Regions from separate parts of the Chryseobacterium culicis genome, predicted to be linked through region 2. Evidence: riboswitches for the same ligand, from Rfam matches in the RefSeq annotation. Region 2 holds a riboswitch; each other region holds the start of a gene.
The links. Region 2 has a riboswitch for S-adenosylmethionine ahead of CQ022_RS20470 (TonB-dependent receptor plug domain-containing protein). Riboswitches for the same ligand answer to the same signal wherever they lie in the genome.
Positions count from the first base shown of each region.

Region 1: linked by a shared signal. The riboswitch ahead of CQ022_RS15745 (SusC/RagA family TonB-linked outer membrane protein) and the one ahead of CQ022_RS20470 (TonB-dependent receptor plug domain-containing protein) in region 2 are both predicted to bind S-adenosylmethionine.
Region 3: linked by a shared signal. The riboswitch ahead of CQ022_RS16495 (alpha/beta fold hydrolase) and the one ahead of CQ022_RS20470 (TonB-dependent receptor plug domain-containing protein) in region 2 are both predicted to bind S-adenosylmethionine.

Region 1 covers NZ_PCPP01000002.1:595,233-598,450, forward strand. The annotation lists gene CQ022_RS15735 (hypothetical protein) at 1-293, opposite strand, end outside; gene CQ022_RS15740 (type II 3-dehydroquinate dehydratase) at 359-766, opposite strand; SAM riboswitch class I at 1,012-1,110, shown strand; gene CQ022_RS15745 (SusC/RagA family TonB-linked outer membrane protein) at 1,194-3,218, shown strand, end outside.
Region 2 covers NZ_PCPP01000005.1:158,217-161,434, reverse strand. The annotation lists gene CQ022_RS20470 (TonB-dependent receptor plug domain-containing protein) at 1-1,740, opposite strand, end outside; SAM-I-IV-variant riboswitch at 2,041-2,138, opposite strand; gene CQ022_RS20465 (outer membrane beta-barrel protein) at 2,257-3,218, shown strand, end outside.
Region 3 covers NZ_PCPP01000002.1:746,525-749,742, forward strand. The annotation lists gene CQ022_RS16490 (MGH1-like glycoside hydrolase domain-containing protein) at 1-1,339, opposite strand, end outside; SAM riboswitch class I at 1,528-1,635, shown strand; gene CQ022_RS16495 (alpha/beta fold hydrolase) at 1,696-2,640, shown strand; gene CQ022_RS16500 (ACT domain-containing protein) at 2,640-3,218, shown strand, end outside.

The sequences.
Region 1 (3,218 bases), on a different contig from region 2:
TACTTTGGAGTAGTGAAAGTCATCCAGTATTTTACTTTGTTGGAAAATTCAATGGTTACTTCTATAGCATCAGCTTCAACATTTTCTATTTCATCATCTATATGAATGGAAATGATTTCTGATTCTTTATCTGCACTGAAATATAACTTTGAATACCACCTAAGTTTTCCCTCATCATTCCAGATTTTTATATTTTCAACGTTGATTTCTTCGATAATATAAGATTTTCTCTTCGTTAATTGCCCGGAATACGGCCCAATGATTTTACAATAAATCTTATCCTTTATCTTCATCAATTATTTTCTTACTATCCTTAATTATCTGTGAAAATCTGCGCGATCTGTGGGAAAAGTATAAATTACTTCAAACTTAATATAGCCAATCTATATCCATCCATTCCAAAGCCAGATAAAACTGCATCCGTATTAGCTGCCGTTACAGATTTCTGGCGGAATTCTTCTCTTTTGTAGATATTACTGATATGTACTTCTACTTTTGGCTTGCGGATATTCTTTAAACAATCAGCGATAGCATAAGAATAATGGGTAAATGCTCCCGGGTTAATCACCACTGCATCAAAATTATCCTCCTGAAGTCTGTTGATAAGCTCGCCCTCAATATTGGACTGGTAATATTGTATTTCATGAGACTGAAACTCGGATTTTAAATTTTCCAAATAACTTTCCATGGAAATACTTCCATAAATTTCCGGTTCGCGGGTGCCCAAAAGATTGAGATTAGGCCCATTTATAATCAAAACTTTCATACTATAAAATTAAAAAGTTTTTTCAATTAATAATACAAAAATTATGGTGTCCTCAAATATTTGTTCCATTGAATTATTAATAATGATATTTGTCATGTTTGAATAAATGGTAACGGCTACAACTCCTTATTGTAATGAGTTTTATTAAAATTTTATGTTAATTATTAGAAATTTATCATGAAAAATAAATAAGTCTACTTGTTTTGTAGACTAAAAGTTTTTAGCTTTGCAAACATATTTCGATCGGCTTATAAAGAAAGATGGAGGGAACTGACCCCGTGAAGTCTTAACAACCTACCCATTGGGCAAGGTGTTACGTTCAGCCTTTTAAGGAAAAATAAGCATTTGGTTTATCGTATTTATCGATGCCCTTTGCTGACTTTTCTGCAAAGGGCTAAATTTTAATATATGATAAATAAAATTGATTATGATTAGTAAAACTTTATTTAATTCTAAAGCTTGGATACCTCCGGTTGCTGCTTTTTTTCTGGGAATTACCAGTGTAAATGCACAGAATTCCAAACCGAAAAAAGATAGCCTTCATGAAAAAGAAATTGATGAAGTAGTAGTGGTAGCTTACGGAAAAGCGAAAAGAAACAGCTATACCGGTTCCGTAGCTACAATTTCCAGTGATAAAATCAATAACAGACCTGTAACGAATATTACGAAAGCATTAGAAGGACAGGTTGCAGGGATTCAGACTACCAGTGCATCAGGCCAGCCGGGTGCTGTTTCCACGATCCGAATCAGAGGAATTGGTTCAATAAGCGCTTCCAGTGATCCGTTATATGTAGTGGATGGAATTCCTTTTGATGGAAATCTGAACTCTATCAGTCCCAGCGATATCGAATCTATAAGTGTTCTGAAAGATGCTACAGCAAGTGCTTTGTATGGTTCAAGAGGAGCAAATGGGATCATTATCATTACTACAAAATCAGGTAAAAAAGGGGAAGCAAAAGTTAATTTTAATATCAGTCAGGGATTTTCCGGAAGAGCCGTAAAAGACTATGAACAGGTAAATACAGATCAATACTTTCAATTATATTGGGAAGCATTGAGAAATGGATATCAATCCGGGAAAGTTTCTTCTCAGCAAGCTGCGCAGATGGCAACAGACAATCTTGTTTCTTCATTGGGCATTAATCCATATGGGACAGCTTATCCAAAACCGATAGGTACAGATGGAAAACTATTACCTGGTGCATCACCACTTTGGAATGATGACTGGAGAGATATCTTGCAGAGAGTGGCTTCAAGAAATCAGGTGGATCTTGATATCAGCGGAGGAAGTGAGAAAAGTAATTATTTCTTCTCTCTGGGGTATCTGGATGATAAAGGAATGGCAATTGAATCAGGATATAAAAGATATAATACCCGATTGAAAATCAATTCTGAAGTAAAAAAATGGCTGAATGTTGGGGTGAACTTAAGTTATACAAACAGTATTCAGCAGGCACCTACTTCTTCAGATTCCAAGGCCAGTAACATCATCAATGCCGCAAGATTTATTCCTTCATTCTATCCTTATTATGAAAGAAATGCAGATGGAACTTATATTTTGGATGCTGATGGAAACCCGATTTATGATTTTGGAAAATACAGACCCACGAATGCGCTTCAGAATCAAAATGCCGCAGCAACCTTACCATTAGACAAAAACGAAAATAAAGAGGATAACTTTTCAGGGAAAGGATTCATGGAATTTACTTTCTTGCCGGAGCTAAAATTCAAGACGAGTTTCTCTGTGGATTTGGTGAATTATAACGGACATTATTATTCAAATCCATTATTGGGGCAAGGCGCAGAGATTGGAGGATCGGTGACGAAAACCAATACCAGAACGCTTTCTTATACAACCAGTAATATTCTGACGTATGATAAAAAGTTTGGAAAACATCATGTAAATGCATTAGCAGGACACGAATTCTACAAATATGATTATCAGACAATCTCCGGAACAAGAAGTCAGTTCTCACTGCCTTACTATTATGAGCCGGATGCCGCTTCTTTACTGGGAAGTTTCAGCGGAAACAGTAATAAATTGAGTTTATTGAGTTTCCTTGGAAAAGTAGAGTATGATTATAACAATACCTATTTCTTATCTGCATCAGGAAGGGCAGACAGCTCTTCGAGATTTGCAAAAGATAACAGATGGGGAAGATTCTGGTCAGTAGGAGGTTCATGGAAAATTTCAAATGAAGAATTTGTCAAAAGTTTAAATGTTTTCAATCAATTGACATTGCGTGCCAGCTATGGAGGACAAGGAAATGATAAACTGCTTAGACCAAACGGACAGCCGCTTTATTATGCATATCAGGAGTTGTACAGATTTATCAGTCTTGGTGGAGAACCGGGAACAACGCTGGAAAAAACGTCTACCAATAATGTGAAATGGGAAACCAATCTTAATTTAAATGTAGGATTGGAATTCGCAATTCTGAATAACAGAGTT
Region 2 (3,218 bases):
TCCAAAGTCTGAATAATTTTCATACCGTAAAGCTCCTTCCAGCAACCATCCGTTGGTAACTTCAAGTTCTGCATCAGCATAAGCCGCAACACTGTTTCTATTTCCTGAAACTGCATTTTCCGGACTAAAACCTGGAAAAACCTGAGCTCCGGCTGGTCTTATACTTCCAAAAAAGTCGGTTACTTTTTCATTTTCAGGAGTTTTAGCGGTTACTACACGCCCAAAAATATCGTAAGAAACGTAGGAATTTTCTTTTCCTGCATTTACTTTATAATTTTCGTGTCGGTATTCACCCCCAAATGCAATGTTCAATCCTTTCAGAACATCATATTTTTTGGAGAAATCCAGATTGACGGTATTTTGTGAGAATTCAGATCCTCCGGCATCAAAAGTTCTCGGAGAGCTGTCTGTAAGCGAGGCATTAAACGTATTTACCACCCCAAAACCAAAAGTATTCTTCCCGAATGTATTGCTGAAATCCACATTCCAGCCATTCCATTTCCCTTTAATTCCGGCAGCAAGAGAATAATCATTTACAGCAGCTTCAATCTGAGGAAGATATCCATTGGGGGTAACGGCATTGATGTTTCTTTCATTATTCGGAAGTCTGTAAAATCCTCCGGCATTTCCAAGACGATAGCTATAGCCACCAAAAGAATATACTTTCCACTCATCATTAACAGGAATTTCAGAATTGAAAAATAACTGCCCGGACTGCAACTTAGACTGCCCGGCTCTCAGACTGAAATCTTGTCTCTCCAACCCTCTGTAATTAAGTTCCTGAGAAGTAAAATCTTTACCTAATATTTTTTGAAGGTCAGCAATACTGTTTGCTCCCGAAATCTGGGATTGAAAATCAGAACCAAAATAATCTACCTTGGCTGCATATTGTTTAACGGTATTGATAATCTGCTGAGTATTGGAAGTATTGGTAATGTTTTTATACAAACCGTCAATATTAACTCCATCCTGCAATGCTCTGTAATTAATGGCATTATAAGCATTATAAATATCTCCTTCTCTTACTCCAGCTCTTGAATAAGGATCACGGTACTGCGCAGAACCTGTAATGTTAAAAAATCCGGATTTCCCTATTTTAGCACCATAATTAAGATCTACAGAAATGGTCTGCCCATCTACCCCACCTGTGAAATTATTGGCAACAGGCGAAGCATATCCTCCTAAAAATACCTGCCCGGAAAGTCCTAATCTTTTTTTCAAACCGAGATTAACTACCCCAGCAATGGCATCTGAACCATATTGAGCAGAAGCTCCGTCTCTTAAAACCTCAATTTTTTCTAAAGCAAAGGCCGGAATAGCATTAAGGTCGGTTCCCACAGAGCCTCTTCCCGGTGTGAGGGTAACATTGATAAGGGAAGACTGATATCTTCTTTTTCCATTGAGTAAAACTAAAACCTGATCCGGACCTAATCCTCTTAAAAGTGCAGGATCTACAAAATCAGTTCCATCGTTGACCGTGTGTGAGGTGGATGAAAATGAGGGTACAATATAATTCAAAGCCTGACTGATATTGTTCGTTGGGCTTTGTTTTAAAATTTTTGAGATATTAATGATATCTACGGGAACGGGAGTATCTGTCAATGATCTTCCGGATCCTCTTGATCCAAGGATGACCACATCATCTATTTTCTTTGATTGTAAGGTATCTGTCTGCGCATAATAAAATGTTGAGATAAGCGCAATAGAAGGAACAAAGATTTTTTTCTTGAAATTATGCATGTTGTTTGTTGTTAACTTTTTTGTTGTTAAAAATTGTTTTTTGAACAATACAAATCCTGTAACCCTATATTTTAAGGTTACCATCGATTTTCGAAATGTTTGTATTATTTTTTAGAAATAGAGAAGGCTAGAAACAACAATGCATGCGCATGTAGAAATGGCATGAAAACATATCAGAATAATGAAGACTCACTTCATGATCCGAAGAATAAAAAATTACTGATGTAAGGTGATTTCCCTTGTCTTTAAACATTTGATTTTAACTTTAAAACAAAAATTCAAGATGGGAGTAATGATAGAATGATAAACATTTTTTCCGGAAGATCCGGCTTATCGATTGCAGCACCTTGCTTGTTTTTGCAGGTTGCTATCCCATCTAGAGATTCTTGATAATTACCTGGCAAAGATATAATTATTTCGGAAATAAAAAAAATTTCAGCTTAATTTTTCGATTTTCACAATTTTACCGTAACAAATTCTGTTTTTCAGCGTCTAACCGGATATCAGTAAAACATTATGAAAAAAACGATTTTCGCATTATCCTTGTTAAGCTCTGTCGTTGTTTTCTCTCAGGAAAAAAATAATAAACCTCAGGAAAAACAAATTGAAGGAGTAGTCATCACCAAAACTAAAAAAGCAGTTGAACAAAAAGCAGACCGTACTATTTTTGACTTTTCTGAGCAACCTCAACTGAATAACGGAAACGTTCTGGAAGGAATAAAAAAACTTCCCGGACTTGTATCTACCGATATTGCTGGAATGATGTATCAGGGAAAAATGCTGGAAGTATATCTTAACGGAAGACCTCTGAACATCACATCCAATGAGTTGAACTCTTTCCTGGAAGGAATGCCCGCTAATTCTGTAGAAAGAATTGAGGTAATTACCCAGCCTGGAGCTGAGTTTCCGGCTACTTCCGGAGGCGCTATCATGAATATTATCACCAACAAAAATGCCAATAAATATTTAACAGCTACTTATTCGGGGAATTATTCTTTCACGAATTATGACAAATACAGAAGCAGAACAACCAATTCTGTTAATTTAAATGCCAGAAATAAATATTTCGGATGGCAGCTGAACGTAGGACAAAATTACCGTGAAAGTATGCTGAATGGCCAGCAGGATGAGCTTTTAACGAGTCATACCGACAGATATGGACGCGGATATTTTGCAAAATCAGGATTGACTTTTGATTTAGGGCAGGACAGATTATTATTGAACTACGATATTTATCACAACAATAATGACAACTACACTTTAAGTGACGGGCATGGAGATTTGCCTTTTGAGAATAACCCTAAGGATTTAAGAGAGGCATTTTATACGTCTTCGGATGTGGCTCATACCAATAATTTGAGACAGGAAGCTGTAGTAACGTATCAGAAACGTTTTGCTGATAAATCTCAAAAACTGGACTTCCAGTTTGGGTATACCAGATCAGACAGTAAGTTTTCTCAGGACAATTTCTTTCAGGA
Region 3 (3,218 bases), on a different contig from region 2:
ATTCTTTGGTAAGGAGCAAAAGCTGTCCCTTGGCAAACTCCGCATCTATAATGGAGAAAGGTACACAGTGAAATGCCAGATCCCATGTAGCATACCACGGATATTCCCATTTATCAGGCATGGAAATAATATCTTTATTATGAAGATGATTCCATTCAGTATTTCTTACATATTCATTGAAATTTCTTGGAGCTTCAAAATTAGGATCTCCTTTCAGCCATTTTCCGATATTGTAATGATAGAACTGCTTATTCCAGAGAAGTCCTGCAAAAGCCTGTCGCTGAACATTTCTTTCATCTTCATTAACAGTATCATTCTGAATTCCTTTATAAAACTCTTCGGCTTCAGCTTGACGGGTTTCAAAAATAGAGTCAAAGTTTTCAAAAGGCTTGTCTGCCTCATCAGGACATAGCCTGAACTCAAAAACTTTCGATTCCCCGGCATCAATACTCTCATCAATAAGAAAAGCAGCTTTGCTTCCTCTTTTTTCAGGATTTACAGTGTTTCCCTGATGAATAATAAAATCATTAATTCCATCCTTAAAATAGGTATTTTCAGATGGGGGAGCTCCATAAAGCTTTGGAGTATTGGTTTCATTGTCACAAAATACACTTTGGGCATTTGAATTTCGGGAATACAGTTTCCTGATTGAAATACTGTCGTGTCCAATATTGATACTTCCGTCATGAGAAGTATTGAGTTCTCCTTTATAAGTATTATATCCCCATTTCCAGTTGTTTCTAAACCATAGAGTAGGAGCCACAAGAATAGGAGCAGCATGCTGACTTCGGTTGCAGACTGTTACTCTGGCCAGAATATCATTGTGATCAGCTTTACAATATTCGATGAAAATATCAAAATATTCATCATTATCGAAAATTCCGGTATCGAAAATTTCATACTCCGGTTCTTTCTTACTGCGTTTTCCGTTTTCTGCAACAAGCTCATCATAAGGAAACGCATTGATAGGATATTTATATACCATCTTCATATAGCTATGAGTAGGTGTATTATCCAGATAATAAAAGATTTCTTTGATGTCTTCTCCATGATTCCCCTGAGGGTTACTCAATCCGAAGAATCGTTCTTTTACCATTTTATCTTTCTTATTCCAAAACGAAAAAGCAAAACAGAACAGCTGCTTTACATCAGAAATTCCGGCGATGCCTTCCTCTCCCCAGCGGTAAGTGTAGCTTTCAGCATTATTATGATTGGTAAAATTCCAGGCGTTTCCGTTTGGGCTATAATCTTCCCGTACATTTCCCCACTGCCGGTTGCTTACATAAGGTCCCCAGTTTTTCCATTTGGTATCTTGTAATCTTTCTTTTTCAGCGGTCATATCTCATCATTTTTCCATACGAAGTTAGTTTTTTTGAGAAGTAATTCCAATTTTTTTCATCTGAATAATTATTAATATAGTCTTGAAATACTTGTGTTTAAGGGCTTTTAAAAATATTAAAATAATTTTTTTTTGAAATTAAAAGAAAAGAACTACCTTTGCATCATTCGTTCATTCAAATATTGAAAATGTTATCAAGAAAGGTTGAGGGATTAGACCCTATGAAACCTTAGCAACCCTTTGTGCAAGCAAAGAAGGTGCTACGTTCTACCAAAATTATTTTGGACAGATAACTTACTGAAGTTCTTTTCAGCCATTTCCTGTGGCATTTTCAATTGTATTAAAATTTAATAGAATTGAAAACAGAACTAAACTATATTAATCTTTCGTATCAAACTTATTCTCAAAAGGAATACAATATCTCATTAAGCTATCAGCTTTTTGGGAAAGATCTGTTTACAGCCCCTATCATTTTAATCAACCATGCTCTTACCGGAAACTCAAATGTATCCGGAGAAAAAGGCTGGTGGAAACAATTGGTAGGAGATAATCAGGTTGTTGATACTGATCAATACACTGTTCTGTGTTTCAATATACCCGGAAACGGATATGACAATTTTTTAATTGAAGACTATGAAGACTTCACTCCTTCAGATATCGCTGCGATATTTCTGAAAGGGCTTGAAGCTTTACAAATCAAAAATATATATGCCATTATTGGAGGTTCTCTGGGAGGAGGGATTGCCTGGGAAATGCTTGCCAAGCAGCCGGATCTCGCAGAAATATTTATTCCCATAGCCTGTGATTATAGAACACACGATTGGCTGCATGCTCAATGTCTGGTTCAGAATTTCTTATTGAATGATAAAGAAGAGCCATTACAGAAAGCAAGAATTCATGCCATGTTGTGTTACAGAACTCCACAATCACTCAATGACAGATTTCAAAACCAATATAATAAGGAAAATCAACGCCTGGAATCAGAAGACTGGTTGGTTTATCATGGTAATACATTAAACGAAAGATTTAGTTTAAAAGCATACAAGCTGATGAATCATCTCCTGATGAATATCAATGCTGATGAAACAGCACTGGAGAGCATACAGGCACGAATGCACATGATCTCCGTAGATACAGACTTATTCTTCCCTGCTTCTGAAATCCGAATGTGTTTTGAAAACTTAAAAGAGAAAAATAAGGATGTTTCTTATCACGAGATCCAATCTATACACGGGCATGATGCCTTCCTAATGGAATATCAACAATTAAATAATATCATAAAAAACATTTTACAGAAGTAATGAAAAATGCTAACGAAATAAAATTTTTGAAGAACAGATCAATCGTCAAATTTGAAGGAGAGGATTTCCTTGGAGAAATCGGGATTGACGGACGTATTTTTAAAGCGCTTACTTTAGCGCGTATCAGTGTAGGAGTGATTTCTCAACAAGCTATAGAAAACGGAATCTCTATTTTGGTTCACGAAAATGATGCAGAAAAAGCGGTTGCTTGTCTTATTGATGAATTCGAAACAGAAAGAAAATCTGGAAAAGTTTCTCAGATCTATAGTATCAATAATGTTTCTGTGATTGGTTTCGTAGCAGAAGATTTCAATAAAGTCTTTGCTGAACTGGCCAGAAACAATGTTTTCCCATTATTGCTGAATCAGGTAGCCGGAGAAAATAGAGTCAACATCGTAGTGACTTCTTCACAGGATGAAAAAACAAGAAATATCATAGAATCTGAAATTTTCAAAAAACCAAAAACAGTTCATCTGGCAATTATTGGTCATGGAAACGTAGGAAAAACCCTGATAGAACAGGTGTTGGAATCTGCAGAAGAAATTAAGAAACGTAAAAAAATAGACCTTAAAGTAGTT